DNA from 2 places in the Bacillus silvicola genome. Region 2 is predicted to be linked to the other one. Evidence: a T-box and tRNA genes for the amino acid it is inferred to sense, from the RefSeq annotation. Region 2 holds a T-box; the other holds one or more tRNA genes.

Region 1 (9,598 bases), on a different contig from region 2:
ATAATTCAAATAGAGATAAATCGGAATCATTCTGAATTAAAATAGGTGATGTGTAATGAATAATATATTAGAAATAGAAGGACTTACGTTTCGGTATGAAGATCGAAATGTGTTAGAAGATATTAATTTGCAAGTTCCGAAGGGAGCTTTTTTAGGTTTAGTTGGACCGAATGGTTCAGGGAAATCGACTTTACTTAAATGTTTATTGGGTGTTTTAAAGCCGAAGCAAGGAAGTATTAGATTGTTTGGCATTGATAGTAAAAAGTTTAAAGAGTGGAATAAAGTTGGTTATGTATCTCAAAAGGCAAATAGCTTTAACTCAGGTTTCCCGGCGACTGTTTTTGAAGTTGTTTCAATGGGGCTTGTTTCCAAAAAAGGTCTTTTTCGCTTCTTTACGAAAGACGATAAGGTGAAAGTAGAAAAAGCGATTGCTGATGTAGGGATGAGCGAGTTTCAAGGTCGCAACATTGGAGAGCTTTCTGGTGGACAACAACAACGTGTATTTATTGCTCGTGCACTTGTAAGTGATCCGGAATTACTTATTTTGGATGAGCCTACTGTTGGGATTGATGTGAAAAATGTGGAAAGCTTCTATGAGATACTAGAGGATTTAAACAAAAGGCTAGGGATCACGTTAATTCTTGTTACGCACGATATGGGTGCTGTAACAGAGAAGGTGACGCATGTTGCATGTTTAAATCAGCATCTACATTTCCATGGGAATGTAGAGAAATTCCGAGAGTTAGAAGATGCCGAAATGTCGATTTTATATGGACATCATGTTCATCGCTTAGAACATGAACATGGGCATCACGGGAGGATATAATGATACAGGATTTTTTACAATATGATTTTTTACGTAATTCTTTATACGCTGGTGTTTTAATAGGGCTTGTCGCACCGCTTATCGGCGTGTTCGTTGTAATTCGTCGTATGTCGCTTATTGCAGATGCGTTAAGTCATGTGACGTTATCGGGAATTGCAGCAAGTTTATTACTTGAAAAGACAATCTTTACCGGTGGGTTTTTAAACCCCTTATATATGGGAATGTTTTTTTCAATCGGTGGAGCATTGCTAATTGAAAAATTACGTACTGTATATAAACATTATCAAGAGTTAGCAATTCCGATTATACTTTCAGCAGGAATGGGGATTGGAGTTATCTTCATTTCACTTGCTAATGGATTCAATACGGATTTATTTAGTTATTTATTCGGTAGTGTAAGTGCTGTGACAAGTGCGGATTTAATTATTATTGGTATAGTAGCAATTGTAGTAATTATAACGATTGTTTTATTATACAAAGAGTTGTTTTTACTATCATTTGATGAGGAATACGCTGTATCAACCGGTTTGAGTGCAAAGTGGATTCACTTTATTTTCATTATATTAGTTGCTCTTGTAATTGCGGTATCAATGCGGGTTGTAGGTGTTCTTCTCGTATCATCTTTAATGACGTTACCAGTTGCAGCAAGTATTCGTATTGCAAAAGGATTTAAACAAACAATTTTCTTTTCTATTTTATTTGGTGAAATTGCAGTAATTGGTGGAATGTTTGCTTCGTATCAACTTGATCTAGCACCAGGTGGTACAATTGTTATGATAGCGGTTCTTATTTTAATCGGTGCGATTTTATGGAAGAAGAAAAAAACTGCATAAAGTAGGGATAGGTATGAATCTAACAGAAGCTTTACGCCTAATGAAGGAAAAAGGATATAAACATACGGGGAAAAGGGAAGAGATGCTAAGGCTATTCGCGGCACATAATCGTTATTTAACTGCGAAAGACGTTTTAGAGCATATGAAGGATGATTATCCAGGACTTAGTTTCGATACGATTTATCGTAACTTAACGGTATTCGCTGAAATTGGAGTTTTAGAGCAAACGGAATTAAATGGTGAAAAACATTTTCGTTTTACGTGCTCTATTATGGAACATCATCATCATTTTATTTGTTTAGATTGTGGTGGTACGAAAGAAATCACTTCTTGCCCAATGGATTTTATGAATAAAGATTTTAAAGGTTATGAGGTAACGGGACATAAGTTCGAAATATATGGTCGTTGTCCAAAATGTGCAAAATGAGAGAACTCGTCGGTTATTAACTGACGAGTTTTTAATTTAAATGTAAAAAAGGTTGCTCACAAAAATTGTGGGCAACCGTCTTTTTTATTGTTCTTGTTTTTCTTTTTCTTTTTCTCGTTCGGCAGCCATTTCAGCAGCGATTACATCAATTTCTTTTTTCAGTTCTTCTACCATAGTTTCTTCTGGTACCTTACGAACAACTTGCCCTTTACGGAATAATAAACCTTCTCCGCGTGCACCAGCAATACCGATGTCAGCTTCACGAGCTTCACCAGGACCGTTTACAGCGCAGCCAAGTACCGCAACTTTAATTGGAACTTGAAGTGTAGAGATATATTCTTCTACTTCATTAGCGATGCTAATTAGGTCAATTTCAATACGACCACAAGTTGGACAAGAAATAAGTGTTGCGGCATTAGATGCAAGACCGAATGACTTTAATAGTTCACGTGCAACCTTTACTTCTTCCACTGGATCAGCACTTAAAGAAATACGTAGTGTATTTCCGATACCTTTATTTAAAATTGCTCCAAGACCAGCAGCACTTTTTACAGTTCCAGCAAACAAAGTTCCTGATTCTGTAATACCTAAATGTAATGGATAATCAAAAGCGCGAGCGGCTTTTTCATATGCTTCAATTGCTAAGTTAACATCAGAGGCTTTCATTGATACGATAATATCGTGGAAATCTAAGTCCTCTAAAATTTTAATATGGTGCAGTGCACTCTCGACCATACCATCAGCAGTTGGGTATCCATATTTTTCTAAAATGTGACGTTCTAATGAACCTGCATTTACGCCGATACGGATTGGAATGCCGCGCTCTTTCGCTGCGTTTACAACAGCTTCTACTTTATGGCGACGTCCAATATTACCTGGATTGATACGTACTTTATCAATGCCACCTTCTATTGCTTTTAAAGCAAGGCGATAATCAAAATGAATATCAGCAACAAGTGGAATGTTGATTTGTTTTTTAATATCAGCAATAGCATTTGCTGCGCGCTCGTCTGGAACAGCAACACGAACGACTTGACAGCCTGCTTCTTCTAAACGTTTAATTTCAGCAACTGTAGCCTCAACATCATGTGTTTTTGTTGTCGTCATACTTTGTATAATTAATTCATTGTTACCGCCAATTGTTAAATTACCGACTTTAACTGGACGTGTTTTTGTACGATGAGTCATTTCATTCACGAGTAGATCGCTCTCCTTATAAAAGAAGTTTCTTATTTTAGTCCCTTACATCAATGATAGTATGTGTGAGAAAGGGCTATAGAAACCAAAGTACTCGGTTTCGCTTTTACTATTGTATCAGCGCCTTTATGTAATTGACAAGGATTAAGTGATGGCTTATTGATATAACGGGAATTTATAAGACTTTCCAATTTGGATTTTTGTAGCAGATGTATTTTTATTTAATTGTTTAAAATCATCAATTACTTTTTCAATAGAAGGAATTTTTTTCTTATTGATCGCTTCTGTAATAGAAAGGACTGTATCACCAGTTTTTACTTCAATTGCTTTATAAGCTGTATCCGTTTCTTTTTCTGTTTCTTTCTCGTTATTTTGCTTTGTATCTGCATTTTCTTTTTTTATCGTTTCGGCAGCTGTTGTTTTTTTGTATGAACTTAACATCGGTAAAGTACCGATTTTAATGTCGTAATAAAATATATAGCCGAGGACAAGCACGAATAAGAGTACACCTAATCTCTTCATATCCTTCACTCCTTTGCTAGGAATATATGCTTGTCCAAAAAAAAAATGCCTATTTAGGCATTTTTTTATAGTTCTTGTTTATCTTTTGGTTTTGGAACTTCTTTAATTGTTAAGTATAGAACGATTAAAACAACTGCAATGTAAATGAATGTTGCTCCAGGTACGTTTATTTTGAATAAATCCATAACCATAAAGAAGATCGTTGGAATTGTGTAGCTGTAAGCAGTTAACGTCCAAACTTGTTTATAAGATAATTTGCGTTGACCGCTCATTGCAGAACCGATGAAGGCAAGTAATGTAACTCCTACAAAGGTAATAAATAATTGGAACAAGTACAGTAAGAACCCAATAACGAATAGTAAGATTGGATAAATACTGTCAAATAACGAAATGAAATCTTGTAAATCTTTCTTTTCAAGAGATGCACCTAATAAATCATTATAAGAGTATGTTTGTGTTTGGCCATTTCCCATGGAGACTACTTTATCTTTTAAAACGAATAAACCTGTTTTATTTTGATATTTTTCTAAGTCTGTTGAATTTGGATCAAATACGAAAAGGGCATTTCCATCTTCTTTTTCGATAGGTTGGTCAATATCAGCTGTTAGTTCGCCATTTTCAATTTTGAAATCAGGTAAATCTTTTTCAATCACTTTATTTACCATGTTAACACCATCTTGGATAACGCTACCGTACAAGAAAGTTCTTGGAATAGTAGTGATTAGGCAAAGAAGTATAATATACAAAATGGTTTTACCGATTTTTTGAAAACGGAAAAGCGCCATATCTTTAGGCGAATATACGCTTTTTGCTAGCTGTTTAAAAATGGACATAGATTCACTTCCTTTATGTATGTATAAATTCATTGTAACGTACGAATCTAGAGAAGCTCAAGATATATTATATTTACATATAGTAGAGAGGACTAAATTTCTTCTTACTTAATTTTCTTCTTTTAGGAGAGAAAAATACAATTGACACTTTTCTTTTGTATATGGTAAATTTATCTTACATTTCTCAAACGATATATCCGATGGGAATTTAGTTATTTTTAATGTTACATACATAATTGTGGACCCTTAGCTCAGCTGGTTAGAGCAGACGGCTCATAACCGTCCGGTCGTAGGTTCGAGTCCTACAGGGTCCATATCCATTTCGCATGTTTATTATGTCGGCAGGAAGCTTCCTTGTAGAAGGAAGCTTTTTTTACGGAATATATGAGCATTTTAATTGAAAAGAAGTGGGAATTTTGCTACTTTAATGATAGCAAGACAATGTGATTTATTTGTTTGCACCCTATGGCAATTAGGGTAGAATGAAGTTGTATGTCACATATGTAGTGACAATACATAAACCGGGAGGAATATAACAATGGCAAAACACGAATTACCAAATTTACCTTATGCGTATGATGCTTTAGAACCTCACTTTGATAAAGAAACAATGAACATCCATCATACAAAACATCACAACACGTATATTACAAACTTAAACGCTGCTTTAGAAGGTCATGCAGAATTAGCTGACAAAAGCGTTGAAGAATTAGTAACAAACTTAAACGAAGTACCTGAAGCAATCCGTACAGCAGTACGTAACAATGGTGGCGGACATGCTAACCATACATTCTTCTGGACAATCCTATCTCCAAACGGCGGAGGACAACCAGTAGGTGAACTTGCAACTGCGATTGAAGCGAAATTCGGTAGCTTCGATACATTCAAAGAAGAATTTGCAAAAGCTGGCGCAACTCGCTTCGGTTCTGGTTGGGCTTGGTTAGTAGTAAACAATGGTGAGTTAGAAGTAACAAGCACTCCAAACCAAGATTCTCCTCTAACTGAAGGTAAAACTCCAGTTATCGGTTTAGATGTTTGGGAGCATGCTTACTACTTAAATTACCAAAACCGTCGTCCTGACTACATCGGTGCATTCTGGAACGTTGTAGATTGGAACGTTGCTGAAAAACTTTACCAAGAAGCAAAATAATTAAAGTTAATACAGCTAGAAAAAAGCTAGGAGTTTTCTCTTAGCTTTTTTCTATGCTCTCCTTTTACATAATTGAGCTTGTCTTTGGAAGACTAGAACATGAAGTAAAGGAGAGTTGTGTATGAAGTGGAAACATGTAATTGGTGATGTTGAAGTGAATCGTGATTTAGTATTATTGCTCGTTATAGGAGGTTTATACACGCTCGCAATTTCTTTATCGAATACGTTTGTAAACATTTATTTATGGAAGCAAACACAAAATTATGTGAATCTAGGCTTGTATACTTTGGCCAGCGTGGTATTGCAACCCCTAACATTTCTTGTAGGCGGAAAATTAGCGAAACGTATTGATCGTTCAATTTTATTACGAATAGGTGTAGGCACGTTAGCTGTTTTTTTTATCGTCGTTTTAGTAGCGGGAAAAAGTGCTTCTCACTATATTTTACTAATGGGAGCTCTTTTGGGAGTTGGTTATGGTTTTTATTGGCTCGCATTTAACTTGTTGACTTTTGAGATTACAGAACCAGAAACAAGAGATTTTTTTAATGGTTTTCTCGGACTTCTTACATCGTTCTCTGGAATGATTGGGCCAATAGCAGCCGGATATACAATTTCACGTATGGAAAAATGGAGTGGTTATACTGTCGTTTTTTTCCTCTCGTTAATGCTATTTGCGATTGCAGTTGTTTTAAGCTTTTTTTTATCAAAGAGAGAATGTGAAGGGCGCTATGAAATTGTACAAGTATTGAAAGAGCGGCGAGTTGATGAAAACTGGGGAAGAATTACACGCGCTCATTTCTTCCAAGGTTTAAGAGAAGGAACGTTTATTTTCGTTATTTCGGTATACGTCTATTTAGCATCTGGTAGCGAGTTAGCACTAGGGAAATATAGTTTAGTGAATTCTGCAGTATCATTTGTATGCTATTATTTAGTTGCTCGTATGTTAAAGAAAGAATGGCGAAAAAAAGCAATTTTACTCGGTGGTATTATTTTATACGCGGTTGTATTTTTAGTTATTTTCAATGTTACATATACGAAATTACTTATTTATGCAGCATGTATTGCGGTTGCATATCCCATTTTACTCGTTCCGTACGGCTCCATGACATACGATGTAATTGGTAGAGCAAAACAGGCGAGAGAATGGCGTGTAGAATATGTAGTGGTCAGGGAATTATGGTTAAATGCTGGAAGAATTTGTTCCATTTTAAGTTTTTTATGTGCTGTTATATTCTTTCCACCTGAAAAAAGCTTACCTTTCTTACTATGTATTTTAGGAGCTGGACATTTCCTTATTTATTTTGCGGTTAAAAATGTCAAATATGATGAGGGAAATGTGAACAAAACCAGCGTTGTAGCACAAGAAACCACACAGAATCAAACTGAACCAGAAGGTTAACTTATCGTGTGTTTTATGCTAGAATAGAAAAAGATGTAAGACAGCAGTGAGGGCACCTGTATGAAGGTGTCCCTTTCACATTACATAGCTGTTGGTAGAGGGGGTTTGTATGAGCAAGAAGCAGAAAAAGAACCAGACAAAGACAAAGACCCACGTTCCCTTTCGGTTAAACGTGTTGTTTTTTTGCGTGTTTTTAATGTTCTCCGCGGTTATTGTAAGACTTGGATACGTACAAATTGTTCGTGGTGAGGAATATAAAAATGAAGTTGAGAAGAAAGAAAATTCAACGATAAGTAATCCTGTACCGCGTGGGAAAATATTTGATCGTAATGGAGAAGCGGTCGTAGATAATGAGCCTATTCGTACAATTACATTTACAAAAATGAAGGGATCAACTGCAGCAGATCGCTTAGAAACAGCGAAAAAGTTAGCAGATTTAATTGAAGTCCCGACAGATAAGTTAACGGATCGCGATAAAAAAGACTATTGGCTTGCTTTACATAAAGAAGAAGCAGAGGCAAAAATCACAAAAAAAGATCGTGAAGAGTTTAAAGTGAATAAAATTGACGATAAAGAACTAGATGAACGTCAACGAAATCGTGTAACAGAAGAAGAGATTAATCAACTGTCAGCAAAAGATTTAGAAATATTGGCGATCAAAAGTAAGATGGAAAGCGGATATGCAATGACGCCGCAAATCGTTAAAAAAGGTGCAACAGAAGAAGAATACGCGATTATTAGTGAAAATTTGGCGAAATTGCCAGGTGTAGATACAAATGTCGACTGGGAACGAAAATATAAGTATGATGATATGTTCCGAAGTGTACTTGGTGGTGTAACGACTTCTGATGAAGGGTTACCGAGAGAGCGATTAGATTACTATCTTGTTCGCGATTATAATCGTAACGATCGCGTAGGAAAAAGTTACCTTGAGCAACAATATGAAGATAGCTTACATGGCACAAAAGCTGAAGTTAGAAATGTTACAGATAAAGATGGTAATATTTTAGAAACTATTAATGTGTCACAAGGACAACGAGGTAACGACCTGAATTTAACAATCGATATGGAATTACAAAAGCGCGTAGAAGAAATTCTTGCGAAAAACTTAATGAGATTTAAAGGGGGCGAACCTCTTTTAGACCGCGCATTCGTTGTAATGATGAACCCGAAAAATGGTGAGGTTTTATCTATGGCGGGGAAACAATTAGTGAATGAGGGCGGCGAAACGAAAGTAAAAGATTTCGCATTAGGAACGATGACAAGTTCTTATCCGATGGGTTCAACTGTAAAAGGTGCGACAGTACTTACGGGATATCAAACTGGTGCAATTCAACCTGGATCCGTACTGTTAGATGAACCGATTAAATTAAAAGGGACACCTACGAAGTCATCTTGGAAAACGATGGGGTATATTAATGACCTTACAGCGTTAAAAATGTCTTCTAACGTTTATATGTTTAAAACTGCGATGAATATTGCAGGGGTTCCATACGTACGAGGCGGTACTTTAGATATCCCGCAAAAAGCATTTGATACGATGCGTTATTATTTTGGTCAGTTTGGGCTGGGTGTAAAAACAGGTATTGATTTACCAAATGAAACGGCTGGTCAAATGGGTAGAGGAAATCAACCAGGTTTCTTATTAGATTTAGCAATCGGACAGTATGATACGTATACACCTCTTCAATTAGCGCAATATATTTCGACGATTGCAAATGGTGGATATCGTATGCAACCTCAAGTTGTAAAGGAAATTCGTGAGCCATCGGCGAAGCCAGAGGAAGTTGGAAAAGTTGTTCAATCCATGGAACCGAAAGTATTAAATCGCGTTGATATGCCTGAATCGCAAATTAAACGTGTTCAAGAAGGATTTAGACAAGTGTATAACGATTCAGGTGGTACAGCTACGAAATACTTTGCAGGCGCACCATATAAAGCTGCTGGGAAAACAGGTACAGCTCAAACTGTATATGGCGGAGATAAAGAGATTGGTAGAAATGCAAAAGGTGAGCGTATTGAAACATATAACTTAACATTAGTAGGTTATGCGCCACTTGAAGACCCTGAAGTAGCATTTTCTGTTGTTGTGCCATGGGTACATGATGATAAAACAGGAATCAATGGATATATCGGTCGTGAAATTATGGACGCTTACTATGATTTGAAAAAACAAGCATTAACTGGTGAAGCTCCAAAAGATGAAAAAGAGAAAAAAAGTAATACACAAGATGATGAATAAAAAAGCTGTAAAAAAAGCACACTATCTGAAAAGATAGTGTGCTTTTTTTTATGCTTTATGCATATGGTTTAGTAAATGTGGACAAGCGTAAAATGTTGAAGAAACATGTAGTTTCAAAAAAGATGAACACAACAAGATTGGTGCACACGCTTTAAATTCGTCTTATGTA
Region 2 (9,598 bases):
TTTAAGTTTTTTAGTAAATACAGTTTGGAAGATTACTGAGCCGGTACATATTGTTGATTATGGTTGTGGATATGGTTATTTAGGATTAGTTTTGTTGCCGTTGCTTCCAAATGGATCAAAGTATACAGGCATTGATAGCGGGGAAGCATTAATAGCTGAAGCGAGAGAGTTGTTTCGTACACTACCATATGAATCAGAATTTATTGAAGGAAATGCTACAGAAATTGAATTGAAAAATAAAAACGATATTGCGGTCTGTCATGCTTTCTTATTACATATGAGTTCCCAAAAAACGATGCTAGAGAAAATGATACATTCAATTAAGGAAGGTGGTAAAATAATCTGTTTTGAACCACATTGGATGTCAAATATGTCTTCTTACGTATTAGATGGAGAGAATCAATCGGAAATTATTCAGCTAGGTGTTTTGCAGAAGTTATTTGAAAGGGACACACAGAGAAACGGTAACGATGGCAATATCGGTATGAAAATACCGATGTATTTAAGTGAATTAGGTGTGAAAAATATCGAGTGTAGAGTAAGTGATAAAGTGAACTTTTTAGATTCTAATATGCATCATAATGATAAACATAGTTTGTATCATTCATTAAAAGAAGAGGGAATTGCGGGCAATCCAGGTGATAAACAGCAATTTATAGAACGTTTAATGGTAAGAGGATTAACATATGATGAAGCGTTAGCTCAATATGAAGCGGAACTACGGTTTTTTAAAGCATTTCATATGCATTCATCTTTAGTATATGCTCCGAATATGAAAATTACATTTGGTGAAATACAATGTTAAAAAGTAGCGATATAATGAAAATTGCTACTTTTAATATTTGGAATCATGAAACATTGTGGTCTGAAAGGTTAGAGGCTATTTGTGAAGAAGTCCAAAATATTGCTCCTCATATATTAGCAATTCAAGAAGTTCGGAGTTGTATTAATAATAAAGGAAAGAAGACAAATGTTGCACAATATATTGCGGAGCAAGTAAATTATCCATTTTGTATATTTAAAGAATATCCAGATTCTCCAGATGAAGGATTAGCTTTTTTAAGTAAGGTTCCTATATTAATGGAAGAGGCTATTTGGGAAACTGATGCAAAGGAAGCTAATTATTGTGCAATTAGAATTATATTTAAATATCGAGATTACAAACTCGGAATAACAAATGTTCATTTGAATTGGAAGTCAATTTTGATAAGGCAAGAACAAATTAGCACAGTACATAATTGGATTAAGAGTAAAAGTAAAACTAGTACATATGAAGTACTTTGTGGTGATTTTAATGCCAATCCTGATTCGAGTGTTCATCAATACTTAGTAGATAACCAATGGATAGATGTAGCTCAGTTTAAAGAAGAACATGATTGCACCTTGGCTCAGCCAACTTTAGATTATGGAAAGAATACAAATTTAATAGGGGATGTAAAGAAAGAAGAACGATATGATTGGATATTGATACAAGAAAATGATTCGTTTGAATCTCTAAATATAGAAAATGTAGCTGTATTTGGAGATTCAGCATTAACTTCATCACACGTATTTCCAAGTGATCATTACGGTGTTTTTGTAGATTTAAAGTTTGATGAGTGAATCGATATACCTTGTTGAATCGCTGATATATTTTAAGAATCGCCGATATAATAAAAGATTCGATTGATATATATATCAATTATCGTCTGTATAATTTCATTTACCAGAAAAAGATTATACATTATTTCATCAAATTAAACAAAATAACGAGAAAAAGTATCGTTTTTAAGATATTTAGTTAAAAACTTGAATAATATTAAATAATATCGTTCATTATATGAGGTTTTAGTTGAATGCATACTATATGATGTGTAAAATCTAAGCAAGTAGGTTAGAATACTGCTTGCAAATGGCAGTATAAATAATTATTTGAGGTGAATACATGCTAGATTTTAAACAATTAGAAGTTTGTTTGAAAGAAAAGAGATTTGTAGATGGATTACATGAGATAAATAATGAAATTGCACATATAAAAGAAACGAATAAGTTATCATACGTGAAGACCTGGCTTTCTAACGTTTCATCATTTACAGAGTTCGATACATTAATTCGCCTTGCTGATGAAGGTTTGATGCATCAATATAGCTCCTTTTTAATTCGTTATACTTATAAAAAATTCCCAAATATGAGAACGCTCTCTTTATATTGTGATGAGTTAATTGATGAGCGTAAAATCCTTGATGCGGAACAATTATTAAAAGATTCTTTGGAAGAGGTAAATGAAGAGGAAACTGATGCGGACGTTTTAACGAAAGCATATTTTACGTTAGTTAGATGTTTGTTAGATATGAAGCGAAATGAAGAGGCCTATGCCTATATGCATAAGGCGGAAAAGTATAGTACACGTGCAGTTTTTGATAAATGGGGTTACTTATATATACAGACTGGTGAGTGGGAGAAGGCAGAGGAACAACTTTTAGCCGGTCAGCAGCATAAAGATTGTGAAGAGCTAGCTACGTACTTATTGGCGCAATTATATGCATATAAAGGTGAACAGCAGCGAGCATTACAACTTATAAATGATGCGATTGCAAAGTTCCCTCAAGTACCATATTTCTATTTTGAAAAAGTAAAATATTTATTAGATTTAGAGCGCTATAAAGAAATGTTAGCGGTAATAGATAAAATCAATCACATGCTTCCGCATCATGCATATACAACTTATTTTATACATTTACGTGCAGAAGCATTTTATAAAATAAATAATATGCATGATTTGCAAGCACTATTGAAAAGTGAAAAGAGTTTGAAAAATTCTCTATATCATCATATAGAAAAAAATCCTGATGGAAAAAAGGTTCGTTTACCAATAGTTCCGGTTGTACAAAAGGATAACTATTGTGTTCCGACAAGTTTAGAAATGATGTTAGGGATATGGGGAGAAAAACGTACGCAAGATGAAATAGCACAACATATTTTTGATGTAACAGGTTCTAAGTTTTCAGATACAGTTACATATATAGAGGAGCAAGGTTACGAATATCGTTATTTTCAAGGGAATGTGGAAAAATATAAGAGATTACTTGATCAAGGTATTCCTGTTTTATTAAGTATAGATATTGAGCACGCTTCCCATGTACAAGTACTTTCTGGTTATGACGACGTGCTGCAAGCTTTTTATATTCAAGATCCGAATTTCTTAGAACCGATTCTTGTGGAATATGATAAGTTGCAAGAAAAATATCGTTATACAGATTGTTTAGCTATTACGTTTACACCAAAAGATAGAATGGAACAACTTTCATTTTTGGATGAGGAAGAACATAATTATTATAAATCAATTTTTTCTCTAACTGATCATTTAGCTGAGCAAGATAAAGAGGGAATTGAAAAGTTAGTATTATTTTTAAAAGAAACAAGTGAAAATCCAAACACTTGGTTATATACGATTAAACATTTAGATGCGGAAGTAGATAAAGAGTTTATTCAGTTTTGTATAGAAAAATTAATGGAAAAGTTTCCGAGCTCTGACTTTGTGAAATTGCATAGTGCACAGTGTTTTATTCGTCTGCAAGATATGGAAAAAGCAGGACATATGCTTCAAAATGTGGAGAAGAAAAGCAATCAAGCGTTGTATCATTTTATAAATGGGCGGTATTCTTTTGAGCAAGATAATTATGCAGAAGCGATTGCTAGTTTTCGTTCGTCATTACAACTGGATGCAGACCAACCAGTTGCGTGGAGTTTCTTAGCATTATCATACATGTATATGGATCAATCCGAAAAGGGGATAGAGTATTCTCTAACAGCTATAGAACGTAGCCCAGAAAGGTTTACACTTGTAAATCACGGTTTAATTTTAATAGATTTAGAACGATATGAAGAAGCATATATATTCTTTAATGATTTATTAAAAGAATATAAGTATGAAGCACACATTTGGTATGAACGTGCAAGATGTGCTCAACATTTAGGAAAAGTGTATTTAGCGGTAAAAGGACTTAAAGTAGCAATTCAGTTAGATAAAACAGCAGCTTATTTATATACGAAGCTTTCGGAAATCTATGAATCAGATTTGGATGATGAGAAAAGTACGAAGGAAATTTTATTACAAGGAATTCGAAATTGTGAAGATCAGGCGTCTTTATACGTTCGTTTAGGAGATTTTTATTTTCAAAATGATGAACTTGAAGAAGCAGAAACTATATATAAGCGCTCTTTAGAAGAAAATAATGAAGATGTATATTCTCATTTTGGTTTAATTCAAGTATACATGGCAAAGGAACAATATGAGGATGCAAAAAATTATATTGTTAGTATCAATAAGCAATTTGAGGACAATCAAGATTTCCTTATGAATGCTGGTATGGTGCTGTGGGATGCTGAAATTGCGTTAGGCGGGAATGAAGCTGAGTTGAAAACAGCACTTTCTAAATTAGAGGACGGTATACGAAAGTTATACAGTAATATAGAGAACGTATTAGAAGAGTATGTAAATAGAATAAAGGAAACAGCTTTCGTGCAACGAGGCATAGCGTTTTTAAGAACGTTACAAAAAGAAAAAACGGAAGTAATTGAATACGGTTGTTATGCTGGTATTTTATATGAATCTATTGGACAATATGATCAGGCAATGAAGAGCTACAACAAGGCACTCGAACAAAAGAAAACGACATTGCCATATTACCGAATTGGCGAAACACTTATGGCATTAGGACAATTGACAGAAGCAAAGCAAGCGTATGAAACATGTTTAGAGCTTGATGAAAACTTCCCGGGTGTACATTTGCAACTAGCAGAAATATATGAAAAAGAAGAAAATCGTTTAAAAGAACAAAGTCATATGGTTCAGGCGATGAAAGAAGAGCCATTGCATATAAATATGGAATATTTGGCACAGCTTTCAGTAGAAATAAATCTTCAGGAAGAGTTGCTAAAGGAATTAGAACAGCTAGCGGACGAAGTACCTGAAATATGGCGCTTAGATGCGATTGCATATGTGTATGGAGCGATGAATGAAATAGATAAAGAAAAGGTACGAATTGAAGAAGCACTACAATTAGATGAGGGACATACAGAAGTTCTATATCATTATGCAAAAGTATTAGTGAAAAAAAGAGATGCAAAAGCAATCGAGGTTGCACTGAAAGTAATCCAAAAGAATATGGATAGTGAACGTATATTTGATGTATATATAAAAGCAGTAGAACAACATAAAAAATTGTCTCACATAAGAGATTCTCTTCATACATTAAAGGTGAAAAAATCGGATAGAAGTATGGCATTCATGTATGCAGCAGCTGCGGTTACAGAAAGATGGATTGAACGTCAACAAAATGAACAGCCGAAAAAATCTATATTTACGAGAGCTTTTTATCGTATGAAAAATCGCGCGAAAGAAATTTCAATGATTACTACAATCATTGATTTATATGAAATCTCGTTAAAATTAAATCCGAAAAATAGTATGGCAGCGCAGCGATTTGCACTATTTTACGAGAATGCGGCAATGAATAAAGAAGCAATAGAAGTATTGCAAACGTCGCTAGAAAATAAATGGGATTATGATGTAGCGAAGCAACTTGTAAATCTTTTCATTGAGTGTGAAGAAGAAGGCATGTTACGAGATGCGTTGGAATTAACGAAACAAATGGTTCGAGAGCTACCGGATGATTATGATACGCTTCTTTTACAAGCGCAAGTATTCTTGAAAGCTGGGGAAGAAAGAAAAGCAGAAAAAATATGTTTACAATTAACGGAGAAAACATCGTTTGTAAGTAGAGGGTTCCTTACTTTAGCAGAAATATACCAAAGTCAAGAGAGGTTTGAGGATGCAATTCATTTATTAGAAGATGCTTCTGTACATCATCCAAATGAAACGGCAATTCTTATTGCTTTAGCATCTTCGTATCATAGAACTGGGCGAACTGCCAAAGCAGAAAAAATAACAAGTGATATATTAGAAATTGATGCTACACACTTGTTAGCAAGATACGATCATGCTTGCTACTTAGCATTATTAAACAGAAATGAAGAGGCGAAAGAAGAACTTGAAATTGTGCTTCGTGAAGATGAGACGGGATTCTTTGCTGAACTTGCAGAGGAAGATGAAGATTTAGCGGGATTACGAGAATTTGAAAAGTAATTGTATAGAAATAGATAAAAAGGATATAAATAAAAATATATTTTGAATTAGTTGACAATTAATTGCCTAATGGCATAAAATAACTTTTAATAAAGTATACAAATCTGAAGACGAGAAAGAGTAAAATAGTGAGCTGTTCTCCAGAGAGCCGGTGTATTGCTGAAAGCCGGTGTGCAGACGTTATTTGAAAATCATCTCCGAGGAGCCGTGGCTGAATAAAGTAAGCTCGGACGGATGTCTACCGTTACAAAGAACGCGTATGTTAGTACGTTGCTAAGTGCTATTAGTGAAAAGCTAATAGAATTAGGGTGGTAACGCGGGTAAACCCGTCCCTACTTCATAGGGACGGGTTTTTTGTGTGCTTTTAAAACATTCAAAGGAGTGATTGTAGATGAAGAAAGTAGATGTAAAAGAGTCAGCTGTAGGGAGAGAAACACGTATTCGTAAGCAGTGGAACGAACAGGGCATTTTTGAACAATCAATTCAGAATAGAGAAGGCGCACAATCGTTTGTGTTTTATGAAGGACCACCAACGGCGAACGGTTTACCACACGTCGGCCATGCACTTGGTCGGGCAATTAAAGATTTAGTAGCAAGATATAAAACGATGGCTGGATATAAAGTGTTAAGAAAAGCTGGCTGGGATACACATGGATTACCTGTAGAATTAGGCGTTGAAAAACAACTTGGTATTTCAGGTAAGCATGAGATTGAAGAGTACGGCATTGAGCCATTTATTCAAAAGTGTAAAGAGAGTGTATTCACATATGAGAAGCAGTGGCGTGAATTTACGGAGAGCATTGGATATTGGGTAGATATGGATGATCCATACGTTACTCTAGAGAATCCATATATCGAAAGTGTATGGAATATTTTAGGGACGATTCATGAAAAAGGTTTGTTATATAAAGGACATAGAGTTTCTCCATACTGTCCAAGCTGTCAAACATCGCTTAGTTCACATGAAGTTGCACAAGGGTACAAAACGGTTAAAGATTTAAGCGCAACGGTAAAGTTTAAAGTAAAAGATAGTGAAAATGAATATTTCCTTGGATGGACGACAACACCGTGGACGCTTCCGGCGAATGTTGCACTTGCCGTATATCCGAATATGGAATACGTTAAAGCGAAACAAGAAGGATATGTATACATTGTTGCGAAAGAGCGTGTACAAGAAGTATTAAAAGAAAACTATGAAGTAGTATCCGTTCATAAAGGCGAAGAATTAGTAAACACATCTTATACAGCACCGTTTCCGATGAAGGAAGTTACAAATGGGTACCACGTAATTGCAGCAGATTTTGTAACTGCAGATAGTGGCACAGGACTCGTTCATATCGCTCCAGCATATGGGGAGGACGATTATAGAGTCGTTCAAAGTGAAGGATTGTCGTTCTTACATGTTGTAGATGAGAAAGGTGAGTATACGGATGCAGTACCATTTCTTAAAGGTAAGTTTGTAAAAGATTGTGACGTTGATATCGTTCGTTATTTAGCGAAAGAAGGGTTACTATATCATAAAGAAAAATATGAACATAGCTATCCGCATTGCTGGCGCTGTGATTCACCATTACTTTATTATGCAGGAGAAAGCTGGTTAATCCGAACAACTGAGATTAAAGAAACATTTTTACGAAATAATGATTCTGTTACGTGGTATCCAGACCATATGAAGCACGGACGGTTTGGTAAGTTTTTAGAAAACATGGTGGACTGGAATATTAGCCGGAATAGATATTGGGGAACACCGTTAAACGTATGGGAATGTGAAAGCTGCGACCACCAATTCGCACCGAAAAGCATTGCTGAATTAAGAAAGCATAGTGCGAAAGAAACACCAGAAGATTTAGAATTGCATAAGCCATATGTAGATGAAGTGCAAGTTTACTGCGAAAAATGCGGAAGTACAATGAATCGTACACCAGAAGTAATCGATGTTTGGTTTGATAGTGGCTCCATGCCGTTTGCACAATATCATTATCCGTTTGAAAATAAAGAGTTATTTGAAGAACAGTTTCCAGCAGATGTTATTGCAGAAGGAATTGATCAAACACGTGGCTGGTTTTATAGTTTATTGGCAGTATCAGCGCTATATACAGGAAAAGTTCCATATAAACGAGTTTTATCACTAGGGCATGTTCTAGATGAAGAAGGACAGAAAATGTCTAAAAGTAAAGGAAATGCACTAGATCCAGTTGATTTAGTAAATCAGTTTGGTGCAGATGCTTTAAGATGGGCTCTACTTGTGGACAGTGCTCCATGGAATGCGAAGCGTTTTTCTGAAAGAACAGTACTGGAAGCAAAATCTAAATTTGTAGATACGTTAGTCAATGTATATAGCTTCTACGTTTTATATGCAAATTTAGATGAGTATAATCCGAATGAAACCTATGATGTAAAGCGAACGAAATTGGATGAATGGGTATTATCAAGATTGCATAGCACAACGAAAAAAGTGAGAACAGCACTTGATGATTATCAATTTACGAATGCAGCTCGTGAAATCGCGGCGCTTGTAGATGAAGTAAGTAACTGGTATGTAAGACGTTCACGCAATCGTTTCTGGGAATCTGGTATGAATACTGAGAAAGCAGCGGCGTATGAAACACTTCATGAAGTGCTTGTAACGATTAGTAAATTAATTGCACCATTTACACCATTTGTCGCTGAAGATATTCATTTGAATTTAGAAGGACGTAGCGTTCATTTAGAGGATTATCCAGTTGTAAATGAATCACTTATCCAGCCGAAATTAGAAGTGGAAATGGATGCAGTTTTACAAGTTGTTGAACTTGGAAGAAGTAACCGTAATCAGCATTCTTTAAAAGTAAAACAGCCGTTAGCAGAGCTTGTATTACTTGAGAATAAAGAGAATAATATCGATTGGGAATCTTATCGTGATATCGTAATGGATGAGCTAAATGTGAAAGCATTTCATGTTGAACTGGATGAAACGAAGTACACATCATATCAATTAAAGTTGAATTTTAAAACAGCAGGGCCGAAGTTTGGTAAAAATGTGAATGCAGTAAACGGCTGGTTAAAACAATTATCACAAGAAGAAGTACAAAGCTTTGTTTCAACTGAAAGAGCAGTATATGAAGCAGCATCAGGGGAAGAAGTAGTTGTAACGTCTGAAGATGTATTAGTAGAAAAAGTAGCAAAAACAGGATTCTCAAATACGACTAACGGACAATATACAGTTATGTTAGACACGAATGTAACGGAGGAATTGTTACAAGAAGGAGTGGCTCGTGAATTCATTCGGGCAGTCCAAGAATATCGTAAGCAGTTGAATTTACCAGTTAATTTAAGAGTGGATGTTATTCTTGATACAGAGGAAGAACTACAGAAAACTTTAACAAATCATAAAGATTTGTTGGAAGAAAACTTACTCGTTAAGCAATTTACATTTGATAACTTAACGAATGAAGACGATGAACTTCCTTTAGGTGAGACAAAAGTCCGAAT

Evidence for each region. The T-box of region 2 lies ahead of ileS (isoleucine--tRNA ligase). A T-box ahead of a tRNA ligase gene usually reads a tRNA of that ligase, here a tRNA-Ile.
Region 1: it encodes a tRNA-Ile, which carries the amino acid that the T-box ahead of ileS (isoleucine--tRNA ligase) is inferred to sense. The anticodon was not compared.

Annotation. Positions count from the first base shown of each region.
Region 1 is NZ_JBNGVC010000012.1:1,209,622-1,219,219, reverse strand. Features, by position in the region: gene ACP6L7_RS18280 (metal ABC transporter ATP-binding protein) at 56-826, shown strand; gene ACP6L7_RS18275 (metal ABC transporter permease) at 826-1,659, shown strand; gene ACP6L7_RS18270 (Fur family transcriptional regulator) at 1,673-2,086, shown strand; gene ispG (flavodoxin-dependent (E)-4-hydroxy-3-methylbut-2-enyl-diphosphate synthase) at 2,171-3,274, opposite strand; gene ACP6L7_RS18260 (hypothetical protein) at 3,440-3,805, opposite strand; gene ACP6L7_RS18255 (DUF1189 domain-containing protein) at 3,871-4,638, opposite strand; tRNA gene ACP6L7_RS18250 (tRNA-Ile) at 4,879-4,952, shown strand; gene sodA (superoxide dismutase [Mn]) at 5,177-5,788, shown strand; gene ACP6L7_RS18240 (MFS transporter) at 5,910-7,187, shown strand; gene ACP6L7_RS18235 (peptidoglycan D,D-transpeptidase FtsI family protein) at 7,297-9,429, shown strand.
Region 2 is NZ_JBNGVC010000001.1:275,988-285,585, reverse strand. Features, by position in the region: gene ACP6L7_RS01420 (methyltransferase domain-containing protein) at 1-805, shown strand, start outside; gene ACP6L7_RS01415 (endonuclease/exonuclease/phosphatase family protein) at 799-1,602, shown strand; gene ACP6L7_RS01410 (tetratricopeptide repeat protein) at 1,925-6,127, shown strand; T-box leader at 6,226-6,464, shown strand; gene ileS (isoleucine--tRNA ligase) at 6,519-9,598, shown strand, end outside.